One region of the Idiomarina sp. 28-8 genome, then DNA from elsewhere that is predicted to be linked to it. Evidence: riboswitches for the same ligand, from Rfam matches in the RefSeq annotation. Region 1 holds a riboswitch; the other holds the start of a gene.
What was found. Region 1 has a riboswitch for thiamine pyrophosphate ahead of thiC (phosphomethylpyrimidine synthase ThiC). Riboswitches for the same ligand answer to the same signal wherever they lie in the genome.
Positions count from the first base shown of each region.

Region 2: linked by a shared signal. The riboswitch ahead of RJ32_RS12505 (TonB-dependent receptor) and the one ahead of thiC (phosphomethylpyrimidine synthase ThiC) in region 1 are both predicted to bind thiamine pyrophosphate.

Region 1 is NZ_DF266790.1:454,367-465,543, forward strand. It holds gene thiH (2-iminoacetate synthase ThiH) at 1-1,078, opposite strand, end outside; gene RJ32_RS06985 (thiazole synthase) at 1,075-1,845, opposite strand; gene thiS (sulfur carrier protein ThiS) at 1,849-2,049, opposite strand; gene RJ32_RS06995 (HesA/MoeB/ThiF family protein) at 2,033-2,791, opposite strand; gene thiE (thiamine phosphate synthase) at 2,781-4,295, opposite strand; gene thiC (phosphomethylpyrimidine synthase ThiC) at 4,295-5,998, opposite strand; TPP riboswitch at 6,082-6,200, opposite strand; gene RJ32_RS07010 (SCO family protein) at 6,241-6,885, opposite strand; gene RJ32_RS07015 (formylglycine-generating enzyme family protein) at 6,878-7,630, opposite strand; gene RJ32_RS07020 (multicopper oxidase domain-containing protein) at 7,641-8,798, opposite strand; gene RJ32_RS07025 (cytochrome c) at 8,832-9,224, opposite strand; gene RJ32_RS07030 (hypothetical protein) at 9,360-10,154, opposite strand; gene RJ32_RS07035 (Fe2+-dependent dioxygenase) at 10,243-10,899, shown strand; gene RJ32_RS07040 (MAPEG family protein) at 10,926-11,177, opposite strand, start outside.
Region 2 is NZ_DF266793.1:88,403-99,579, reverse strand. It holds gene RJ32_RS12545 (diguanylate cyclase) at 1-1,502, shown strand, start outside; gene hemB (porphobilinogen synthase) at 1,520-2,527, shown strand; gene RJ32_RS12535 (Ppx/GppA family phosphatase) at 2,524-3,450, opposite strand; gene rhlB (ATP-dependent RNA helicase RhlB) at 3,452-4,729, opposite strand; gene trxA (thioredoxin TrxA) at 4,821-5,147, shown strand; gene rho (transcription termination factor Rho) at 5,398-6,666, shown strand; gene ubiD (4-hydroxy-3-polyprenylbenzoate decarboxylase) at 6,674-8,146, shown strand; gene fre (NAD(P)H-flavin reductase) at 8,147-8,848, shown strand; TPP riboswitch at 8,899-8,997, shown strand; gene RJ32_RS12505 (TonB-dependent receptor) at 9,047-11,176, shown strand.

The DNA.
Region 1 (11,177 bases):
CCGGTTGTAATCCTTTCTTTTTTATTGCCTGCGCCACCTCACTTACTGGCCTGTCGTCATCTATGGAAAACTGTTCCAGCTCTTGTTGCTCGTTGGCGTAACCGCCGGGCTGAGTTTTCGATTCGGCACTGACCGAGGTCACACCTAAACGGAATAAACCATCACGAAGCGCTCGCTGTTCGCGGGTAGAAAGGCTGAGTTCTACATCCGGGAACCGCAACCGGTACGCGCAAATTAATTGAACCAGCTGTCTATCGGAAATTGTGAGTGCGTTATCGACACCTCCGGCGCAAGGACGTAGCCGTGGAAATGACAGCGAGTAACGACTGCGCCAGTAACGTCGCCGCAGATAATCCAGATGCATGGCGGTAAAGGTGCTGTCGATACGCCAGTCCTCCAGTCCAATCAGCGAGCCCAGGCCAATTTTATCGATACCGCATTCGCCCAGGCGGTCGGGTGTTTCAAGCCGCCAGCGGAAATCACGTTTCTTGCCTTTTAAATGATGTTTAGCATACGTAGCGGCCTGATAAGTTTCCTGATAGACCATAACGGCGTCCAGACCCAGCGTGCGTAATTCAGCGTATTCTTGGGTAGCCAATGGCTGCACCTCAAACATGACATAGCTGAAATAGCGTTTGATAATAGGTAGCGCGTGACGAAAATAATTAATACCTACCTTGGTTTCATGCTCGCCAGTCACTATCAGCAGGGTGTCAAAACCTTTGGCTTTTATGGCCTGACATTCCTGCTCGATTTCAGTTGGTGACAACGTTTTACGCTTTAAGCGGTTACTCATGGAAAAGCCGCAGTAGCTGCAATCGTTAGCACACAGGTTCGATAAATACAGCGGGATAAACAGGTGCAGGGTATTACCAAAGCGCTGCCGGGTCAGTTGTTTTGAGCGCTCAGCCATAAGGGGCAGATAGGACTCCGCCGCCGGCGACAGTAACGCCATAAAATCGTCTGTATTCAGATGTTTTTTGTTTAAAGCGGTTTCAACGTCAGCCGCGTTTTTACTGTAAAGCTGCAGGCGCGTATTGTCCCAGCTGGTTTGCTCCCAGACAGTGTAAAAGCTCATAACGACTCCAGAAATTCCGTTAACGGGCTGGACGCTGTGGCTTTTAACGAAGCACTCTGATTTACCCCCGCTTCAAAGGCTTGACGTCCAACAATAACCGCATCGCGAAAGGCTTTTGACATAGCGACAGGGTCATTCGCAGTAGCTATCGCGGTATTTACCAATACGGCGTCTGCGCCCATTTCCATGGCTTCAACGGCGTGGCTTGGCGCTCCAATGCCTGCATCGATAATGACCGGCACCGAAGCTTGCTCAATAATAATCCGTAGGAAGTCTCGAGTAATCAGGCCCTGGTTTGAACCTATGGGCGCACCTAACGGCATTACAGCTGCGCAGCCAGCTTCCTCTAAGCGTTTGCACAATACCGGATCAGCGCCGCAGTAGGGCAGTACGGTAAAGCTCTCTTTTACCAATGCTTCAGCAGCTTTTAAGGTTTCTATCGGATCCGGCAGCAAATAGTTGGGGTCGGGGTGTATTTCCAGTTTAAGCCAATGGGTACCTAAAGCTTCACAGGCAAGGCGTGCAGCAAAAATAGCGTCCTGTGCGGTTTTTGCGCCGGAGGTATTGGGTAGTAGCTGTAAACCCAAATTTTTAATGGGTGTGACAATGTCGTCGGTGGGGCGTTCGAGTTCAACGCGTTTTAATGCCAGTGTCACCAACTCGCTACCGGAAGCTGCCAGAGACTTTTGCATAATGGCAGCGCTGCTGTATTTGCCTGAGCCTATGAGTAAGCGGGAATGAAAATCGCGATCGGCTATTCTCAGCATGGTTTAACCTCCGGCCACAGCCTGAACAAGTGTAATGGTATCGTTTTTTTTAAGCTCGGTTTGTTGCCATTGTTCCCGGTGTATAATCTGTCCGTTTAAAGCTATGGCAACGGCCGAGGTATCGACATTCTTAGCAGACAGTAGCTGCGATAAATTGCTTTTCTCAGTGATATCAAAGTGTTTGTCATTAATTTGAATGCGCATTTTGACCTCCGCATACAGGGCACGATGCGGCCCGGGGTAAAGAGAGTTCTTGCCAGTTTTGCGATAAGCCATTGAAGGTGTGCAGGTACCCCCAGGCAAGCTTATGGCCGGTAAAATAATTAATTGCCTGTAGCGCCTGACTGGATCCCATAATGCCCACAACAGGAGCGGCTATACCTGCGTTACTGCAGTTCAGTGGCTCAGTGACATCGTCGGGATAAAGACACTGATAACAGCCGTGGGATTGCGCCGGATTTAACGCGATAAGTTGCCCGTTAAAGCCTCGCGCCGCAGCAGAAATGAGAGGTGTGTTCAGCCGGTAGCAGCTTTGGTTGATCAGGTATCGGGTTTCGCGATTGTCGGTACAGTCCAGGACTAAATCGGCTTGCTCGACGAGCGCGTCCAGATTACCTTCAAAGGCTTGCTCTTCAAGAGCGGTTATACGGATGTCTGGGTTTAACTGCGACAAAGAATGACCAGCTTGCCGCGCCTTGGACAAGCCAATATCATCGCTGGAATAGAGTGTTTGCCGCTGTAAGTTGCTGAGACTTATGGTGTCGTGATCGATCAGTGTGATTTGCCCAACGCCCGATGACGCCAGGTATTGGCTGGCAGGACAGCCGAGACCACCCAAGCCAATAATCAGCACATGACTTTTGAGCAAACGCTGTTGTCCAACTTCGCCTATTTCTTTCATCAGTATGTTACTGCTGTAGCGCAGAAGCTGTTCGTTACTCAGCATGAGCAACCTCCATTGCTGATTTAACCTCAACGTCAGCTTTCATTTCCTTTAGTAGCTGACGAACAGCTTGCTCGACGTCGTTCGCAGCAGTTATCGCACTGACAAGCGCTATGCCGTTAACGCCGGTAGCTGTTACGGGAGCTACGCGCTCTAAAGAAATACCGCCAATAGCGACTGTCGGTATAGTCGTTGGCGCTAGTAACGCCACATAGAGACGTAGTCGCTGCAGCCCCTGCGGTTTAGAGGGCATAGCCTTGGTCTGCGTTGGGAAAATATGACCTAACGCGATGTAAGAGGGCTTATACACATGGGCGATCAATAACTCGGTGTAGCTGTGAGTGGAAATACCCAGCCGCAACCCTGCTTGCTGAATAGCGTGAAGGTTAGCCTCGGTTAAGTCTTCCTGACCTAAATGCACGCCATAAGCGTTGTGCTTAATTGCCAGTTGCCAGTGATCATTAATAAACAGCTGCGCTGAGTATTGTTCCGCCAGCTGAATGCTTTGTTTAATAGCGGTTTCCAACTGAGGAGCATCAGGATCTTTAATACGCAGTTGCAGTGTCTTAATGCCCAGTTTTAAGAGCTTTTCTATCCACTCGTAAGAATCCACTACCGGATACAATCCGGGTTCCTGGCCCAGCCTGGGAAACTGGAGGTCAACACAGGGCAACTCCGGCGTATTAATCTTTGGAAAATGGTCAATTTGCTGTGGCCAGTGTGTATGAGCAACAGGGCCTGGTCCTCGGCCTATACCTTTCGCCTGAATGAGACCCTGATGCACGTAGGCATTAGCGACCGTAATGGCATTCTCAAGTGGATAGTCATGTGCTAACGCCGCGGCAATGGCTGAAGACAAGGTGCAGCCTGTTCCGTGGCTGTGTTTTGTTCTCAACTTCTGCTGAATGTACTGGGTATGTCCATCGGCGCTAAGGTAATAGTCAGAGATTTCATCGACGTGTCCAAACTCAGTACCAGTGATAAGGAGCTGAGTTAGCCCGGCATGAATGAGTTTTTCGGCGGCGTGACACATTGAGTTCTCATTAGTAACCTCTACGCCGCTCAACCAACTCAGCTCATCCAAATTCGGTGTCATAATATCAACCAGCGAGAGTAACTCTGCACAGTGTTCCGGGGTCAGCTCTGACAGCCTATCTTTCTGAGTGCTGACAACCACCGGATCCCAGACCACGAAAGGTCGGGGAAGGGTATCAGGCCACTGCTTTAAAAAGTCAGCCACACACTGAAGCTGTTGCACATTACTAAGCAACCCCATTTTTATCGCAGCAGGAGGCATGTCCTGTTGCAGGCATTCCAACTGCTGACGAATGGCGTCAGCAGCTAACGGGAATAACCCGGTGGTTTCAACCGAATTCTGCGCTGTTACTGTGGTTATGACACTGCAGCCATGTACATTCAGACTGCGGAAGGTGTGTAAGTCCGCCTGAATGCCCGCGCCACCGCCGCTGTCAGAACCCGCGACGGTCCATACGACAGGTACCGGCATTAGTCTGCTCCTTCGGTCGCCGCATCTTTCACTTTTACATCAATGCGAGTGTCCGGGTTGTACTGACGTACCTCGTGCGAAATTTTCATGGAGCAGAACTTAGGACCGCACATGGAGCAAAACTGCGCGGTTTTGTTCGAATCCTGCGGCAGAGTTTCGTCGTGATAGCTGCGGGCAGTTACAGGATCCAATGCCAGGTTAAACTGATCCTCCCAGCGGAATTCGAAACGGGCTTTTGACATAGCGTCATCCCGCGCCTGAGCGCCTGGGTGTCCTTTGGCTAAATCGGCCGCATGAGCAGCTATTTTGTAGGCGATCATCCCCTGTTTTACGTCTTCTTTGTTGGGCAGGCCTAAGTGTTCCTTCGGGGTAACATAGCAAAGCATGGCGCAGCCAAAGGCGCCAATCATGGCGGCACCAATACCTGAGGTAATGTGGTCGTAACCAGGGGCGATATCTGTGGTTAGCGGCCCTAAGGTGTAAAACGGCGCGCCGTGACAGTGTTTTAACTGCTCATCCATGTTTTCCTGAATTTTATGCATGGGCACATGGCCGGGGCCTTCTATCATCACCTGTACATCGTACTCCCAGGCAATTTGAGTCAGCTCGCCTAGTACCCGAAGTTCTGCGAACTGAGCTTCATCGTTGGCGTCGGCAATGGAGCCGGGGCGCAGGCCGTCACCTAAAGACAGCGACACATCATATTTCGCACAAATTTTGCAGATATCGCGGAAGTGTTGGTAAAGAAAGCTTTCTTGCTGGTGCGCCATGCACCATTTCGCCATTATTGAACCGCCACGGGAGACAATGCCGGTAACTCGTTTTGCAGTCAGTTTAATGAAGTCGTGCAGCACGCCCGCGTGAATCGTGAAGTAGTCCACACCTTGCTCAGCCTGTTCCAGCAGTACGTCTTTAAATACTGGCCAGCTCAGATCCTCAGCAACGCCATTGACCCGTTCTAAAGCCTGATAAATAGGCACAGTACCAATAGGCACTGGACTGTTGCGTAAGATCCATTCCCGGGTTTGGTGAATATTACGGCCGGTAGATAAGTCCATTACGGTATCAGCGCCCCAGCGAGTCGCCCATACCAGCTTTTCAACTTCTTCTTCAATGGACGAACTGACCGAAGAATTACCAATGTTGGCGTTCACTTTTACTAAAAAGTTGCGGCCAATAATCATCGGTTCAGATTCGGGATGGTGGGTATTAACGGGGATAATTGCGCGCCCACTGGCGACTTCATCGCGTACAAATTCTGGCGTTATGGGGTTATCCAGGTGCTCCCGACCCATATTCTCACGCAGTGCAATAAACTCCATCTCAGGGGTGATCACGCCGCGTCTTGCGTAAGCTAACTGCGTAATGCCGTGATTATATTGCTGGTTCTCGCTATGGCGATCCTGAATCCAGTTTTCACGAACCTTTTTCAAACCTGCTTTCACGTCAATTTTAGCTTTCGGGTCACCGTAGACGCTGGAGGTATCATAGACATCCACTGGTTCGTTCGGTGGCAACTTTACGCCCGGCGTGGGCTGGTGCAAAGTTTCGCTTAAATGAATGCGGCGAAAGGGTACCTGGATATCGTTGTTGCCAGACAGAAATTCACGGCTGGAATTAGGGTAATAATGCCCGGATAGCGATGATAAAAAGGATTCAGCCTGTTGGCGGTTTAAACGGTTATTCGATGGTGCAGTTGACATAGCATTCTCTCATTTTGTCGATGTTAGAGATGCTTGTCAGGAGTGTTGAAAGGAACACCAGCGCAGAAACGACGGTTGTGTCATGCTGATGTTCTCTTGTTCCCTTCGCAGGTATTAGCCTGATCAGGTTCAACGGATCCCGCAATTGCGGTCTCAGCCGGTAGCTTCATTAAGAAAGCTACCGGCACTCCGACAAGATTCCTTTTTAGTGGAACAAAATCTTAGAGCGAATGCAACCGCTGTTAATCGTTAACCAGTTTAGCGACAACTTTAGCTGGTTTCTCCATTGGCTGGCTTAAGCCTTCTATGCGTTCAACAATAAGCCCTTGTTTATCGAGAATAGTAATCAAATTGCTGTGATCAAAATCACCGTCCGGGCGCTGTCGATACCTCACGCCAAGTACTGTAGCTAAGGTTCTGATATCCTGCTCGGAACCGTTCAGAAACAGCCAGTTGTCGTTGTTAAGCTGATACTGCTTAACATAGTCAGCGAGTGCCTCGGGTGTATCGCGATCGGTGTCAAAACTCACCATAACGAGCTTAACTTGCTGTTTAATGTCTTCGTCCAGCTTGCTGTATAAGCGTTTTATATCATGGACCAATACCGGGCAGGCGGTAGTGCAACTGCCATAAATCATGGAAAGGATAACGGGATGACCTTCAAGTTCTGAAAGTTTTAGTTCGCTATTCTTATGTGTTTTCCAGGTAGCATCCACCTGGTATACCGACTCGGAGTGAGAGACCTCTGCTGCGTTCATTGCCGTATGATTGCTGTGGTCGTTAGCTGTCTGATTCTTGTGCATATTGTGATGCGAGTGATCCTGCGCAAAAGACTGGACAGCAAAGATCAAAGAGGCCAGGGCGGTCAATTTTAGCAATTTATTCATGGTCGTTCTCCAGGTCGTATGCGCAACGAAAACCCATAGTGCTGGTCGCACTTTGCGGGGCGTAATCACTGCGTGACTGATAACGGAAAAATGTGGCGTAATTGGCGTTACTAAAACTCGACATAAAGCGCGCTCCGTCGCCACATGAGCCGGAGAGCAAATCGACGTCATCGCCGTTGGTTAATAATAATTGATAGTCGTCTACCCATTCGTTGACACGGTCGTGCATGTGCATCAATTGCTCAGCATTTGGGTCGACGGTTTGTTGTTTCGCACTGTGTGGCTGGCTGTACCAGGCAAACAGGTTACGGGCATAATCATCGTCGCTGATGTTCTGCTGTTGCCGATATTTGACCGACGCATACTCCCACTCGTTAAGACCAGGCAAACGGCCACCTTGTGCGGAGCAGTATTCGCGTGCGGCAAACCAAGACACATAAGTGACTGGTTCGTTGTCTTTGCCTTTAGCAAATTCAGTATTATCATCCCAATGCTTCAGGTAATTTCCATCATGGAATAGGGCAGCGATGTTGTCTCGCTGCCACTGAGGTTGTTCAATGACAAATTCCAGAAACTCTTGGTTAGTGACAGGGGTTGCGTCCAGCATGAAACTTTCCATTTCTATACTGAGGCGCTCTTTGTCCAGTAAGACCGGAGGTTCGAAAGTACCACCATTGATCAGAACTGGATCAGCGAGCACTAAGGGTGACAATAAAACACCTGCAACTCCAAGCCACTTAACCATAAGTTTCCCCTTATTTCTCTTTACGCGGACCGGCAATTAATGCACCAGCTGCGCCACGCTCTGCATCAGCAAATTCGTGATCGACCAACTTATAGATGCCTTCTTCCGGAACAATAAATTCAATGGTTGCGCTGTTACTGGCACCCAGCAGCACGGTTTGCATGCCATACCATTCGTTACGCGGATCACCTTCGTACCAGACGCGGTCGAAAATCGCACCAATTACGTGGAAGCTGGAAGTGCCTGAAGGACCTGCGTTTAAAACATGTAAGCGCACACGGTCACCTTCGTTCGCTCGTAAAGGGTTGTCGCTAAGTGCTGCAACATGTCCGTTAAAGGTCACATGACTTGGCTGGCGGTCTAAAGCTGCACCGTGGTTATAGATGTAGTTACCTTCTGAGGCTTCTTCCAAATAGTGCTCTGACTGAACCAGAACGAATTCTTTATCAACGTCTTTGTCAGTTGGGTAGCCATCTTTAGGAGATACCACAACGGCGCCGTATTGGCCCATAGCTGTGTGCATGAGTACGCTGGAAGTACCACAGTGATACATATAAGTACCCGCGTAGTTGGCTATCCATTCGAACTCAATAGTTTCACCCGGAGAAATGGTACGCCATTTGTCTTCCGCTGCTACTGTGCCACTATGAAAGTCCATAGAGTGGGGCATTGGATTAACGACTGGCTGGTTATTCTGATAACCGTTGGCCTGCAGTTGCTGAATGAACGGAGCACCATTTTTAACTGGCTTAGTAATAGTCACTTCTTCGTCAGAGCGGTTTTTCATTTTGAAGATAACACGGTCACCTTCACGTACGTGCAATACCGGTCCGGGTACTGAGCCACCGAATGTCCAGGCCGAATAGGTTACTCCCGGTGCTACTTCTATTTTCTGAGAGAAAACATCCATGCGTATGTCATGAGTTTTGTTACCTTCGTAGTCAAGTTTCGCTATGTTTGGAACCTGAGTCAGATAGTCGCCAACAACCGCCGGGCCGTTGTAGTCTTCGCGGTAGACTTTAGCTTCTGGTAATCCAAAGATTTTACCATCAATGACATATTCGCTGTCGTGCTTAAGGCTGAGCTCTTCCGCATTAACCGGAGCTGACGCTGACGCCATAGCAGCCAGAAGAGAGGCACTGATAATTGATAAGCTTAGAGTTTTCATAATGATTTTTCCTTTAACTGATAACAAATAGGTTTAACGCAAACTGGCAACGGCTTCGGCTGTGATAGTCTCACTGCCGCCTGCAAGATCGGTATTGATGTAGTTAGCTAAGGTCGCTATATCGGCGTCTTTCAGATAACCCATGGGCGGCATAGCTCCGTTGTAATTTGTTCCGTTAACGGTTAGCGCGCCGGACTTACCATTGATAATTGTCTTAGCTATGTAGTCGGGGTTATCTTTGATATTTGTATTTCCTGCCAGCGGAGGAAATACGCCCTGCATGCCTTTGCCATTTGGTTGATGACATGCCTGACAATATTTTTTGTAAACGTTTTCGCCTTCGCCTGCGTTGGCTGACTGGCTCATAAACAAGCCAGCTAATGACACGGCAATGACTGAAATTTTGCAAAGAGACTGAATGCTCATAACGACACCTTCGTAATTGACTTAAGATGCCTTTAGAATACTGCTTTAATGAGCTTTTGCGAGTGAAATGAAGGGGTAACTCAGGCCTACTCCTTTATGTGTAAAAGAAGTAAGCCGAATGCAGGTTGGTAGGTATTAAATGCTGCGTGCTTCCAGTTCAATACGAGAGGCAGCACCGTAAATTTTACTAGGATCTCCCTCAAATTCACCTTCTGGGGTAGTAGTAGGCCAGAGGTTTTCAAGGTTACTGATGACCTTGCGGGTTTCGCTAATGGCTTCTTCAGCTTTTTCTGCTTCTTTATAATTAATACGGTTTAAGCGTTCAAGCGCAATTTCTTTAAAGCCCATGGCGTCTTGATATTCGTGCACGTTAGCGACTTCGCCATTTTGAATGCCTATAGCGTACTCGTCGGCGGCTACCATTAGCATTGATGAAACACTCAATATGACGTCTTTAGCTGACATGTCAGCTATAGGTTCATTAGCGCTGATAGAGTCCAGCAGAGCCTTGTAGTTGCTCATGACCGTGCCTTCATTTTTATCATTAATGACACTTTCCGCCAGGGTATTTAACGGTTCGGCAAATCCGGGTAAGCCGCGTGCTTCAAATGCTTCAGTGAGACCACTATAGAGCTCGTCACCCGGGTGTTTCATGTGAGTTTTAGCCATTTCAATGTGGCCTTGCTCGTACAGTTTCATTCCCACCCATAAATGGCCGCGAATAAAACCGAGCTGAGCCAGAAAAGCCGTGTCATTGGTGTTTAAATCAATTTCAGGAGCGGCCATTTCGCCTTCTGCCATAGGGGCAGCCATGAACATGGAAGGTGCCGCGCCCGGTTGAGTCAGTGGCGCTGCTGTTACCTGTGATGCTGCTACGGTGGTGGCCAGAACACTGCCAACGCCAAGCCAAACTTTTTTCTTTTCAAACATATAAAGACCTTAGTATGCTTTTTTGAGAGAGTTAACTCATGTATATTTGCAGAAATGATAACTATTCGCAAGTTAGAAGTGTGGAATAATGATATTACAAATTAGCAATGCCGTAGATACAGATACAGTAAAGAGTATTGTTGCAGGCCTTGATGCCGGGCAGTTTAGTGATGGTAAGAAAACCGCAGGCTGGGCAGCGAAAGATGTGAAAAATAACCAGCAACTGTCGGGTAAAAAGTCTGAGGCAGCTACACAAGTGCTGCTGGACAGGCTTCAGCAAAACGCTCTGGTGCAATCGGTTATGCGGCCAAAGCAGGTGGCGCGGGTGACTATAAACCGATATCAGCAGGGAGAGTACTACGGTACCCACATGGACGACTCCTTAATGAACGGGGTAAGAACCGATATTTCTTTTACGCTGGGTTTGTCACCCTTATCGGATTTTGAAGGCGGAGAGCTGGTTATTGAGGATGCCAGTGGTGAGCGGAGCTGGCGGCTTGGGCAGGGGGATATTCTTATGTATCCGAGCCATTACCTGCATCGGGTTAATCCGGTGACTAAAGGTTCCCGGCTGGCAATGATAGGCTGGGTGCAAAGCTTGGTTAAACAGCCGAATTACCGGGAGCTACTCTTTGATATAGAGCAATCGTTGAAAGCTGAATTTGATGCAAACGGTAAGTCTGAAAACTTTGATCGCCTGACCAAGGTGTTTCATAACCTGTTAAGAGAATGGGCTGATGTGTGATCAGCCCAGAAAAAATTTAACGGCTTTTAAACCAGAGTGACACCGCACAAAATAAGCAAAGCAACGTTAGCTGCTAGCCCAATCATAAAGAAATAGCTGCGGGGGCTGGGGTTTTTCTCCGTTGCTATGGCGTAGTAAAGAACCATGTGAATTAAGCGAGCAATAGCGAAAATCCAGATAAATATCCCTGTCCAGAAAGCGCTGACACCTATGAAGAAGGCCAGAAATACTGTGCCCAGCATCAGCGGATAGTTTTCTAACGAGTTCATTAGCGTGCG
Region 2 (11,177 bases), on a different contig from region 1:
GTATTCTGCATATTGCCTACCCTTTGCTCGATGAGCTGACCATTTATATCATGAGTCCGGAAGGGGTAAGAACTTATCGAATGGGTGACACTTTGCCTTTCGACGAGCGTCCAATACCAACGTCAGAATTTGCGGTTCCTTTACCCAACGACATCGGCGGTGAAATCTATATCAAGACCAATACGCAAAGTTCAATGCGTTTGCCTATTGCCGTGCGTACCGAAGTTGGTTTTTTTGAGACACAAATGAATCGTCGTATTGCCGAAGGAATTTACTTTGGCGTACTGCTTTGTATGGCGGTTTATAACCTTTTCGGTTTTATTGCATCGCGCGAGCCCGAATTTGGTGTGTATTCGCTTTACACGTTATTTTTTGCCGGATTGATGCTGTCATTAGAGGGGCTTGGCTTTCATTATTTATGGCCTGACTCTCTGTATTTGCAGGATAAGGGAATTCCTATATTTGGTAGTCTAACCTTTCTGACCGCTGCCTTGTTTGCTTATCAGCTCCTTGAACTAAAACGTTATCGATACACTTGGGGCAGAGGGTTAATGGTGATGGCATTCCTTGCTGGTTTGAGTCTGCTAATTGCTATTTTTGCCAACTATCGAGTTAGCATTCATGTGTTGTTGAGTTTAGCTGTACCTGGTTGTTTATTCCTGCTGGTTGTGGGCGTATATATGTGGCGTAAGGGTTTTGTTTACGCCCGCATTTTCACCTTAGCCTGGTGTAGCTTGCTCGTTTCTGTAGTTGTGAATTCTCTCGGGTATCTGGGCATCATCGACAGCATGTTCATTCAGCGTCATGCCATTATGATAGGTTCAGGTATTGAAATTCTGCTGTTGTCCTGGGTTCTGGCCGTACGCTACAGCGAGCAACGTAAAGAGCGGCTGCAGGCCGAGCAACGTCATAACCGCGAGCTGGAAGAAAGTGTTGATGAACGTACGTTCGAGCTACAAGTTGCTCTGCGCGAGCTCCAGGACGTTAACACAGAGCTGGAACAGAAGAATACGGAAGATCCGTTGACCGGTTTGTATAACCGCCGTTATTTCCAACAGCATCTGGAACGTGAACTGCGGCGCACATTACGCCGCGAGTTACCGCTTGCATTACTGATGGTCGACGTCGACCATTTTAAACCAGTTAACGATACCTATGGTCATCTTGCCGGAGACCAGATTCTGCAGCAGTTGGCAAAATTGATGCAGCAGCACGCTAAACGAGCCGCTGATATTGTCTGCCGTTATGGTGGTGAAGAGTTTGCCATTATTTTGCCGGAAACCGACCTTCAGGAGGCTGAAGCTTTTGCCAGTCAGTTACTGGAAAAGGTTCGTAATACCGAATTTAAAACCGATGCTGGTTTGCTTAAGATCACGCTAAGTATTGGTGTGATCTCCACTAGCGTACGTATTTTTGATAATGTAGATGAGCTTTTTAAAGCCGCCGACGACGCGCTATATGCGGCTAAACATGAAGGCCGTGACAGATTAGCGGTGCAGTAATCAATCAGGAGTCAAGAATGACAAATCAGGGTGCTTTCCCGGGCAGACGCCTAAGACGTTTACGCCGCCATGACTTTAGCCGCCGGCTGGTGGCAGAAAACCAATTAAGCGTGGACGATTTAATTTACCCTATGTTTGTTCTCGAAGGTGAGAATCAGCGTGAGCAGGTCAGTTCAATGCCCGGCGTTGACCGTGTGAGCATTGACCTGTTGTTGCAAGAGTGCGCTCGGTTGGTTGAGTTAGGTATTCCTATGGTCGCTTTATTCCCGGTGACTCCTGCTTCGGCTAAGTCGGAGATGGCTGAGGCGGCTTATGACGATAACGGTCTGGCTCAGCGTGCAGTCAAAGCCATAAAAGCTGACTTTCCGGAGCTAGGAGTAATGACCGATGTTGCTTTGGATCCTTTTACCATCCATGGTCAGGACGGCATTCTTGATAACAGCGGGTATGTAGTCAATGACATTACCACTGAGGTTCTGGTAAAGCAGGCGGTGTCTCACGCGCGTGCCGGAGTAGATGTTGTGGCTCCGTCGGACATGATGGACGGGCGTATTGGCGCTATTCGTTCAGCACTGGAAGCCGAAGGCTTTATCAACACTCAAATTATGGCGTATTCGGCTAAATATGCCAGCGCGTTTTACGGCCCATTCCGCGACGCGGTCGGCTCTGCCGGCAATCTGAAGGGAGCTGACAAAAAGACCTATCAGATGGACCCGGCTAATTCAGACGAAGCTCTGCAGGAAATTGCACTGGATATTCAGGAGGGCGCTGACATGGTGATGGTGAAGCCGGGCATGCCTTATTTAGACATTGTGCGCCGTGCAAAAGATACCTTTGGCGTGCCGACTTTTGCGTACCAGGTCAGTGGTGAATACGCCATGCTCCAGGCGGCCATTAAAAATGGCTGGCTGGGTCAGGACGTTATTGAAGAAAGTTTGCTGGGTTTCAAGCGGGCAGGTGCTGACGGCATTCTTACCTACTTTGCAAAATCGGTAGCTGAACGTCTGGCAACGAAGAAAGGCTAAGCTGTTATTTCATTGGCAAGTTGCGCGAGTAGCCCCTCGCGTAACGCGCCTGTAGTCACCTCAAAATCGTCCACACTAAGTGCTTTCAGTGCCGCCAAAAGTATAGTGATTCCGCCCATTAGAACAGTGCGGCGGTCATCACGTAATCCGGCAAAATTCAGACACTCAACTTGCCCCTGCCGGATACAACGCTGAATCAGTTCACTTAACCAGATTTGAGTAAGCCCCGGTTGTTTCTCTGCCGCCGCTATTTCAGTAAGTGCACGAAAAGTACCTGAGGCGCCAAGAACTCGTAGCCATCCATGCTGCTGATAATCAGCGATGTAGGGCCTAATAAGTTTGGTAGCGGCCTGAATGGCCAGCTCTACATTATCCGGGTTAATTTCTCCACCTTTAAAGAAACGGTTTTGAAACACCACACAGCCCATATCCAGACTATGAAGCACATTGGCCTGAGTTCCATTACCGGCTACAACCTCAGTACTGGCACCACCAATATCAATAACCAGAACTTTATCCCGGCATTGTGACGCACTACAAACCCCGGCATAAATAAATTCAGCTTCACTCTCTCCGGTAATAACTTCAATGGGGAAGCCTAATGTCGACTCAAAGCGTGCAAGAAGTTCTTTCTGATTACTGGCTTTGCGCAGCGCCGCAGTTGCTACCGCTTTTACTGCAAAAGGCTGGAAGCGCTTAAGCTCTTCGGCAAACAGAGTAAGGCAATCTATGCCACGGGAAATGGCAGCGTCGTCTATGCTGTCATTGTCGTTCAAGCCGTCGGCTAAACGAACTTTCTGCTTATGCTGGGAAAGAATCCGGGGTTTAGGAAAGAACCCCGTCATTGAAACTTCTGCCATCAACAGGTGAAAACTGTTGGATCCCATGTCGATGGCAGCAAGTTTGCGCTTTTTGGCTGGCATATTATGACGCGTTGCGCGGAGGTCCCGAGCGACGGCCGCGAGGTTTGCCCTTGCCTCCGCCTGAGTTATGACGACGACGGCGCTGAATTGGACGCGGACGTCGTAAATCAGAAAGCAAAGCATCGCCATCGTATTTGGTGACCGGAATGGTGTGACCAATATAGTCTTCAATAGCCGGTAAGTTGTATACGTACTCTTCGCACGCCAGGCTTATTGCAGCGCCACTGGCGCCTGCGCGACCTGTGCGGCCTATACGGTGAACATAGTCTTCGCAGTCATCCGGTAAGTCGAAATTATATACATGGGTTACTTCAGGAATGTGCAGACCACGTGCTGCGACATCGGTAGCAACTAAAAAGTCGAGCTTTCCTTCGGCAAAGTCTTCCAAAATGCGTAAACGCTTTTTCTGCGGAACATCACCGGTTAACAGACCCGCACGGTGCTCGTTCGCGACCAGCCAGCCATGCACTTTCTCGCAACCGTGCTTGGTGTTGGCGAAAACAATGGCTTTATCCGGCCAGTCTTCTTCTATTAATGTCAGTAGCAACGGAAACTTTTCGGGTTTAGAAGGATAAAACAGTTCTTCAGTTACCCGTGTGGCCGTTTTTTGTAACGGTTCTACTTCGAGCTTGGTCGGTGCATTCATGTGTTCGTACGCCAGTTCCTGCACACGATAAGACAAGGTTGCAGAGAACAGCAGATTCAGACGTTTGGATGGATCCGGCATTTTCTGTAACAGGTAACGAATGTCATCAATAAAGCCCAGATCGAACATGCGGTCGGCTTCGTCCAGCACCACAACTTCAATATCTTTAAGGCTAAATAGATCCTGCTTATAAAAGTCTATAAGACGACCCGTGGTGCCGACCAGTATGTCTGGTTGTGCAGCCAGTTGTTCTTTTTGACCTTCGTAGCCTTCGCCGCCGTAAATTACGCCCATTTTCAAACCGCAATGCTCAATGAGGGCATCCGCGTCGTGAGCTATCTGAATAGCGAGCTCCCGAGTCGGTGCCATAATCAGCGCGCGTGGGCCCGATTCGGTTTTTTCGGACGATTCGTTCTGCATTAAGCGGTTGAAAGTAGCCAGCAGAAATGCCAAGGTTTTGCCTGTACCTGTCTGAGCCTGACCAGCAACATCGCGGTTAGACAGAGCAACGGGCAGACTTAACGCCTGAATTGGAGTACAATACTCAAATCCGGCACTGGATATTGCTTGCTGGATTTTGGGGTGAAGCGCCAAATCAGCAAAGCGAGTTTCTGTAAGATGTTTTTTAGTCATAAGTTATAAGCATATCAGTTTGCGCTTGTATTCAAAAACAGAAATAATACTATTCTAATATTTCCACGCGAAGAAAGTAGCGGAGAGTACCATGAGTGACGTAATAGTTCAGCTAAGTGATGACAGTTTTGATGCTGATGTCATAAATTCCGATAAACCCGTATTAGTCGACTTTTGGGCTGAGTGGTGTGGACCATGTAAAATGGTAGCGCCTATTCTTGATGACATTGCCAGCGAGTACGCTGATAAATTAGTTATTGGTAAGCTGAACGTCGACCATAATGAACAAACTCCACCTAAGTACAATATTCGTGGCATTCCAACGTTATTGTTGTTTAAAGGCGGCGAAGTTGTCGGAACGAAAGTGGGCGCATTATCACGTGCTCAATTGACTGAGTTTTTAGACCAGCATATTTAATGATTGTCAAAAAACGGCGTGTTATGCGCCGTTTTTGTTGAGAAAACTGGACGAATCGCTTTTTTGGTGATAACTTCTGCTCATTAACTGTTCATACGGGTTCACCAACTCCACCGGTTAACCTGTTTTTAAATGAAACGTCTGTTTCTGGTTTCGCACTTCGCGAATTCCGAATGTTCCAATTGTTTTACTTTCTAGAGTCAAATTAAAAAAAGGCTTTGTGTTCAATCGATAACTCGAAAACCCTCCTATGAATCTAACAGAACTTAAAGATAAACCCGTAAACGAGCTGGTTCAGCTCGCGGACTCAATGGGCCTTGAGAATATGGCCCGCCTACGTAAGCAAGACATCATTTTTGCTATCTTAAAAGCTCACGCTAAAAGCGGTGAAGACATTCACGGCGGTGGTGTGCTGGAAATTTTGCAGGATGGCTTTGGCTTCTTGCGTTCAGCCGACTCGTCTTACCTGGCTGGCCCGGACGACATTTACGTCTCGCCAAGCCAAATTCGTCGCTTTAACCTGCGTACGGGTGACACAATTGGCGGGAAAATTCGCCCACCGAAAGACAGCGAACGTTATTTTGCCCTGCTGAAAATTCGCGAAGTTAACTTCGACAAGCCTGAAAACTCCCGCAATAAAATCTTATTTGAAAACTTAACGCCGCTACACGCGGAAGAGCGTTTTCACTTAGAACGCGGCAATGGCAGTAAAGAAGATATCACTGCGCGGGTACTGGACTTATCAGCGCCAATAGGTAAAGGCCAGCGTGGTCTTATTGTTGCGCCACCAAAAGCGGGTAAAACCTTACTATTGCAGAATATTGCAACTTCTATTGCGGCGAATCACCCTGATGCTGAACTGATTGTTCTGTTGATTGATGAGCGTCCGGAAGAAGTCACCGAAATGCACCGTCTTGTACATGGCGAAGTGGTTGCTTCAACCTTTGATGAACCTGCCAGCCGTCACGTTCAGGTGGCCGAAATGGTTATTGAAAAAGCCAAGCGCCTGGTTGAGCACAAAAAAGACGTAGTGATTTTGCTGGACTCAATTACTCGCCTTGCCCGTGCTTATAACACCGTTATTCCAAGCTCCGGTAAAGTGTTAACCGGTGGTGTGGATGCTAACGCATTGCACAAACCTAAGCGTTTCTTTGGAGCTGCGCGTAATGTAGAAGAAGGCGGTAGTTTAACCATTATTGCAACCGCGCTTATTGATACCGGCTCGAAAATGGATGAAGTCATCTACGAAGAGTTTAAAGGTACCGGTAACATGGAGCTGCATCTGAACCGTAAGTTGGCTGAACGCCGTGTGTTCCCTGCCATCGACTTCAACCGTTCAGGTACGCGTCGCGAAGAGTTGCTGACTACGCCGGACGAGCTGCAAAAAATGTGGATCCTGCGCAAAATCATGCATCCAATGGGCGAAGTTGAGGCCATGGAATTCCTGATTGACCGTCTGCAGATGACCAAAACCAATGACGAATTCTTCGAATCGATGAAACGTCAACGCAACAGTTAAGTGGCGTATGAAATATCAAGATCTGCGTGACTTTATCGCGCTCCTCGAGGAGCGCGGTGAACTTAAGCGCATCCAACAAGAGATCGATCCCTACCTCGAAATTACCGAAATATCAGACCGTACGTTAAAAGCACAAGGCCCGGCCTTATTGTTTGAAAACGTGAAAGGCCATGATATGCCTGTATTGGCTAATTTGTTTGGCACACCCGACCGCGTGGCTTTAGGCATGGGTCAGGAGTCAGTAACCGCTTTACGGGATGTGGGCAAATTGCTGGCCTTTTTAAAAGAGCCTGAGCCTCCTAAAGGCTTTCGCGACGCGTTGAATTTACTGCCTAAGTACAAAAAAGTGCTGAGTATGTCGCCAAAAAGCATTAAAAAGGCACCGTGCCAGCAAGTGGTTATGAGCGGCGACGACGTTGACTTAACCAAGCTGCCTATTCAGCACTGCTGGCCGGGCGACGTTGCGCCTTTGGTGACCTGGGGTCTTACGGTAACTCGAGGTCCGCATAAAGAACGTCAGAACTTAGGCATTTATCGCCAGCAACTTTTGGGTCCGAATAAGCTTATTATGCGCTGGTTGTCGCATCGCGGCGGCGCGTTGGATTTCCAGGAATGGTGCCAGCAGCATCCGGGCGAAAAGTTCCCGGTGTCAGTTGCTTTGGGCGCAGACCCTGCGACTATTTTGGGTGCGGTAACCCCTGTGCCTGATAGCTTGTCGGAATACGCCTTTGCCGGTTTGTTGCGCGACAGCAAAACCGAAGTAACGCAGTGTCTCAGTAACGACTTACAAGTACCTGCGCACGCTGAAATCATTCTGGAAGGTTACATAGAGCCGGGTGAAATGGCGGCAGAAGGGCCTTATGGCGACCATACCGGCTACTATAACGAAGTGGATGAGTTTCCGGTGTTTACCGTGACTCATGTGACCCACCGCAAAGATCCTATTTACCACAGCACCTATACCGGACGTCCACCGGACGAACCTGCGGTGCTGGGCGTTGCTTTAAATGAAGTTTTTATTCCGTTGCTGCAAAAACAATTCCCAGAAATTGTCGATTTTTATTTGCCACCGGAAGGCTGTTCGTACCGTTTGGCCGTAGTCACTATGAAGAAGCAGTACCCGGGTCACGCGAAGCGTGTGATGATGGGTGTCTGGTCTTTCTTGCGTCAGTTTATGTACACCAAGTTCGTGATTGTGTGTGACGACGACGTAAATGCGCGTGACTGGAAAGATGTTATCTGGGCTATGACAACCCGGATGGATCCGGCACGTGATACGACCCTGGTCGAAAATACGCCAATAGATTACCTTGATTTTGCTTCACCGGTTTCCGGACTGGGCTCAAAGATGGGAATGGACGCCACCAATAAATGGCCGGGTGAAACCGACCGTGAGTGGGGCGAACCAATCGTCATGAGCGATGAGGTAAAACAGCGTGTTGACGAGCTGTGGGACGAACTGAATATTATGGAGTCGTGAATGAGTCAACAAATGACCTGTAAAGCTAAAATTTCGCGCCAGTTGGCGGATGCCGTGTGGGAAGTGCGTTTACAATTGCCGCAGCCGTTAGAGTTTAAAGCAGGCCAGTACCTTATGGTGGTGATGGGCGAACGCGATAAGCGGCCTTTCAGTATTGCGTCGTGCCCGTCCAATAAAAGTGAGTGGTTACTTCATGTTGGCGCTACGCCGGACAACAGCTATGCCATGGAAGTGTTGGATAAAGTGCGTGACGATGGGGAACTAGAAATTGATGCGCCGGACGGTATTGCGTTTTACCGTCAGGAAAACACTAAGCCGGCAGTGTTAATTGCTGGTGGCACCGGTTTCTCGTATACCTATTCTATTTTGCAGCAACATTTACGTGTGTCGCCAGAGCGGCCTCTGACACTTTACTGGGGTGCAAAAAGCTTAAGCGACCTGTATTTGCATGACGAACTGGAACGCTTAGCAAGCCAGTACGAGCACTTTGATTATCACCCGGTGGTCGAAGACGCGGATAACAACTGGGCTTATTCTATTGGTTTAGTGCACCACGCGGTTATGGCCCGTGAGCAAAGTCTGCCTGAGTGTGAAATTTACATGGCTGGCCGTTTTGAAATGATACGCGTTATTCGCGACGACTTTGTCGCTAAAGACGTACCGTTAGAAAACCTTTACGGCGACGCTCTGTCCTTTATTTAATTGCACTGAAAGTAAATTTGTTTAACTAACAAGCTGCGTTATACTGACGCCGCTTTACCAAGGGGTGCCGGCAACGGCTGAGATGCATTAGCGAACCCTTAAAACCTGATCCGGTTAATACTGGCGTAGGGATGGTAGAAAACCCGTCTAATACAGCCTTACCGGATCGTTTCTGACTTTGTTTTGAGGAAATGATCCATGAAAATAATCAATTCATACTTAGCAGCCAGCATTGCCGCTGCGTTATCCAGTGTTCCCGCTTTTGCCTTTGCAGCAGAGGACACACAAGATACAAAAGACATTGAAATTATTGAAGTGAGTGGTGACTTTCACCGCCGCACCTTAAATGAAACCACCAGCAGCGTTTCTATTATTGATAAAGATGCGATGCAACAGCGTCACTCACAGCATTTACAAGACACTCTGAACAGTTTGGCCAACGTGAATTTCTCGGGTGGTACTTCCACGGCTCGGTTTATTCAAATTCGTGGTATTGGCGAGCGCTCTCAGTTTGTTGATCCTGTAACGCCCTCGGTCGGTTTGATAATTGATGGTATTGATTACAGCGGATTAGGCAGTGCCGCATCGCTTTTCGATATTGATCACGTGGAAGTGTTTCGCGGTCCGCAAAGCGGACGTTTTGGCGTGAACGCTATGGCCGGTTTATTGTTGCTGGACAGCACCGCACCGAGCAGCGACTTTAACGGCCAGTTTCAGCTATCAGCAGGCAACTATTCCGAAGCCATGGGCGGCCTTGCTATGGGCGGAAACCTAGGGCTGTTAGGTAACGCCCGCTTCTCGGTCAGCCAGTTTCAGCAAGACGGTTACATTGAAAACACTTACCTTGAGCGTGATGACACGGAGCAGCGCGACGAACTCACTGCGCGCTTCAAGTTGGATACCGAGCTCAGTAAAGACTGGCTGCTGCAAACGGTTCTGCATTATAACGATGTCGACAATGGCTACGATGCGTTTAGTCTCGACAACACCCGCGAAACTTTGTCCGATGAACCGGGTTTTGACCGCTTAGAAAGTCAGGCATTGCGCTTGCAGCTCAGTTACCTGGGTTTTGACAACAGCCGTCTGGAAATGTCTGTTAACTACCTGGATGCAGACACCGGCTACGCTTACGACGAAGACTGGACCTATGAAGGTATCGCTCCGGGCTGGGAATACTCAGCTTTTGACGCGTACTTCCGCGACCGTGACGACAAAACCGCCGAAGTTCGCTGGGTATCCGACGAGCCCGAAAGCCTGTTTGGTATTGATAGCGAATGGGTTTTAGGTTTGTACTATTACGACAAATCGGTTCAGCTGACACGTGACTATTTTAACTGGGACTTAGGCCAGCCAAGCATTTTCAACAGCGACTATGATAGCAATCACGTTGCTATTTATGGTGAGCTAACTCAGCATTGGAGTGACCGGGTTAGTACTATAACTGGCTTGCGGGTAGAACGTTACGACAATGACTACCTCGACAGTCGCGGTATTACCGCTGAACCTGAAGACACCATGGTGGGTGGTAATTTCAGTGTCCGCTATCAGGCGTCTGACGACAGTTACCTGTACGCGACTCTGGCGCGCGGATACAAAGCCGGTGGCGTTAATGGTGAAGCTTTAGGAAAAGCTGAAGATCAGGGTCTGGAAGAATTAGAAAACTACTTGTTAGACAGCTCAACCTTTGCTCCGGAAACGCTCTGGAGTACCGAGTTTGGCGTAAAAGGCAGCAGTGCCGATGGGCGTTTAACCTCAAGAGTCAGCGCATTTTACCATTGGCGTGACGATGTGCAGCTCAAGGGCTGGGTAAACCGAGACCAGTCATTTGTGGGTTACATTGAGAACGCCGCTGAAGGCACAGGTTACGGTCTGGAAGCGGAAATTCGCAATCAGTTTACGGATTGGTTGGCGGTTTTCGCTTCGGCCAGCTGGTTAAAAACCGAAATTGAAGGTTTTGTTACCGAAGACGGCACCGATATGACCGGGCGGGAGCAAGCGCAAGCGCCTAATTATCAGTTGAATATTGGCTTTGAAGGTTGGTTAGGCGAGAACTTCCAGTGGGTGATTCAGGCCGACGCGAAAGACGAGTTCTACTTCTCTGACTCGCATAACCAAAAAGCGGACAGCATGGCAGTGTTGCACCTTGCGCTAAACTATCATTATCAGGATTGGCACTTTAGCTTATGGGGGCGTAATTTAACGGATGAAGACTACGAAACTCGCGGTTTTTACTTTGGTAATGACCCTCGTAAGGAGTATGTGCCGGAAACTTACGTCCAATACGGTGAACCGCGTCGCTTTGGTATCACTGTCAGAAAATCGTTTTAAG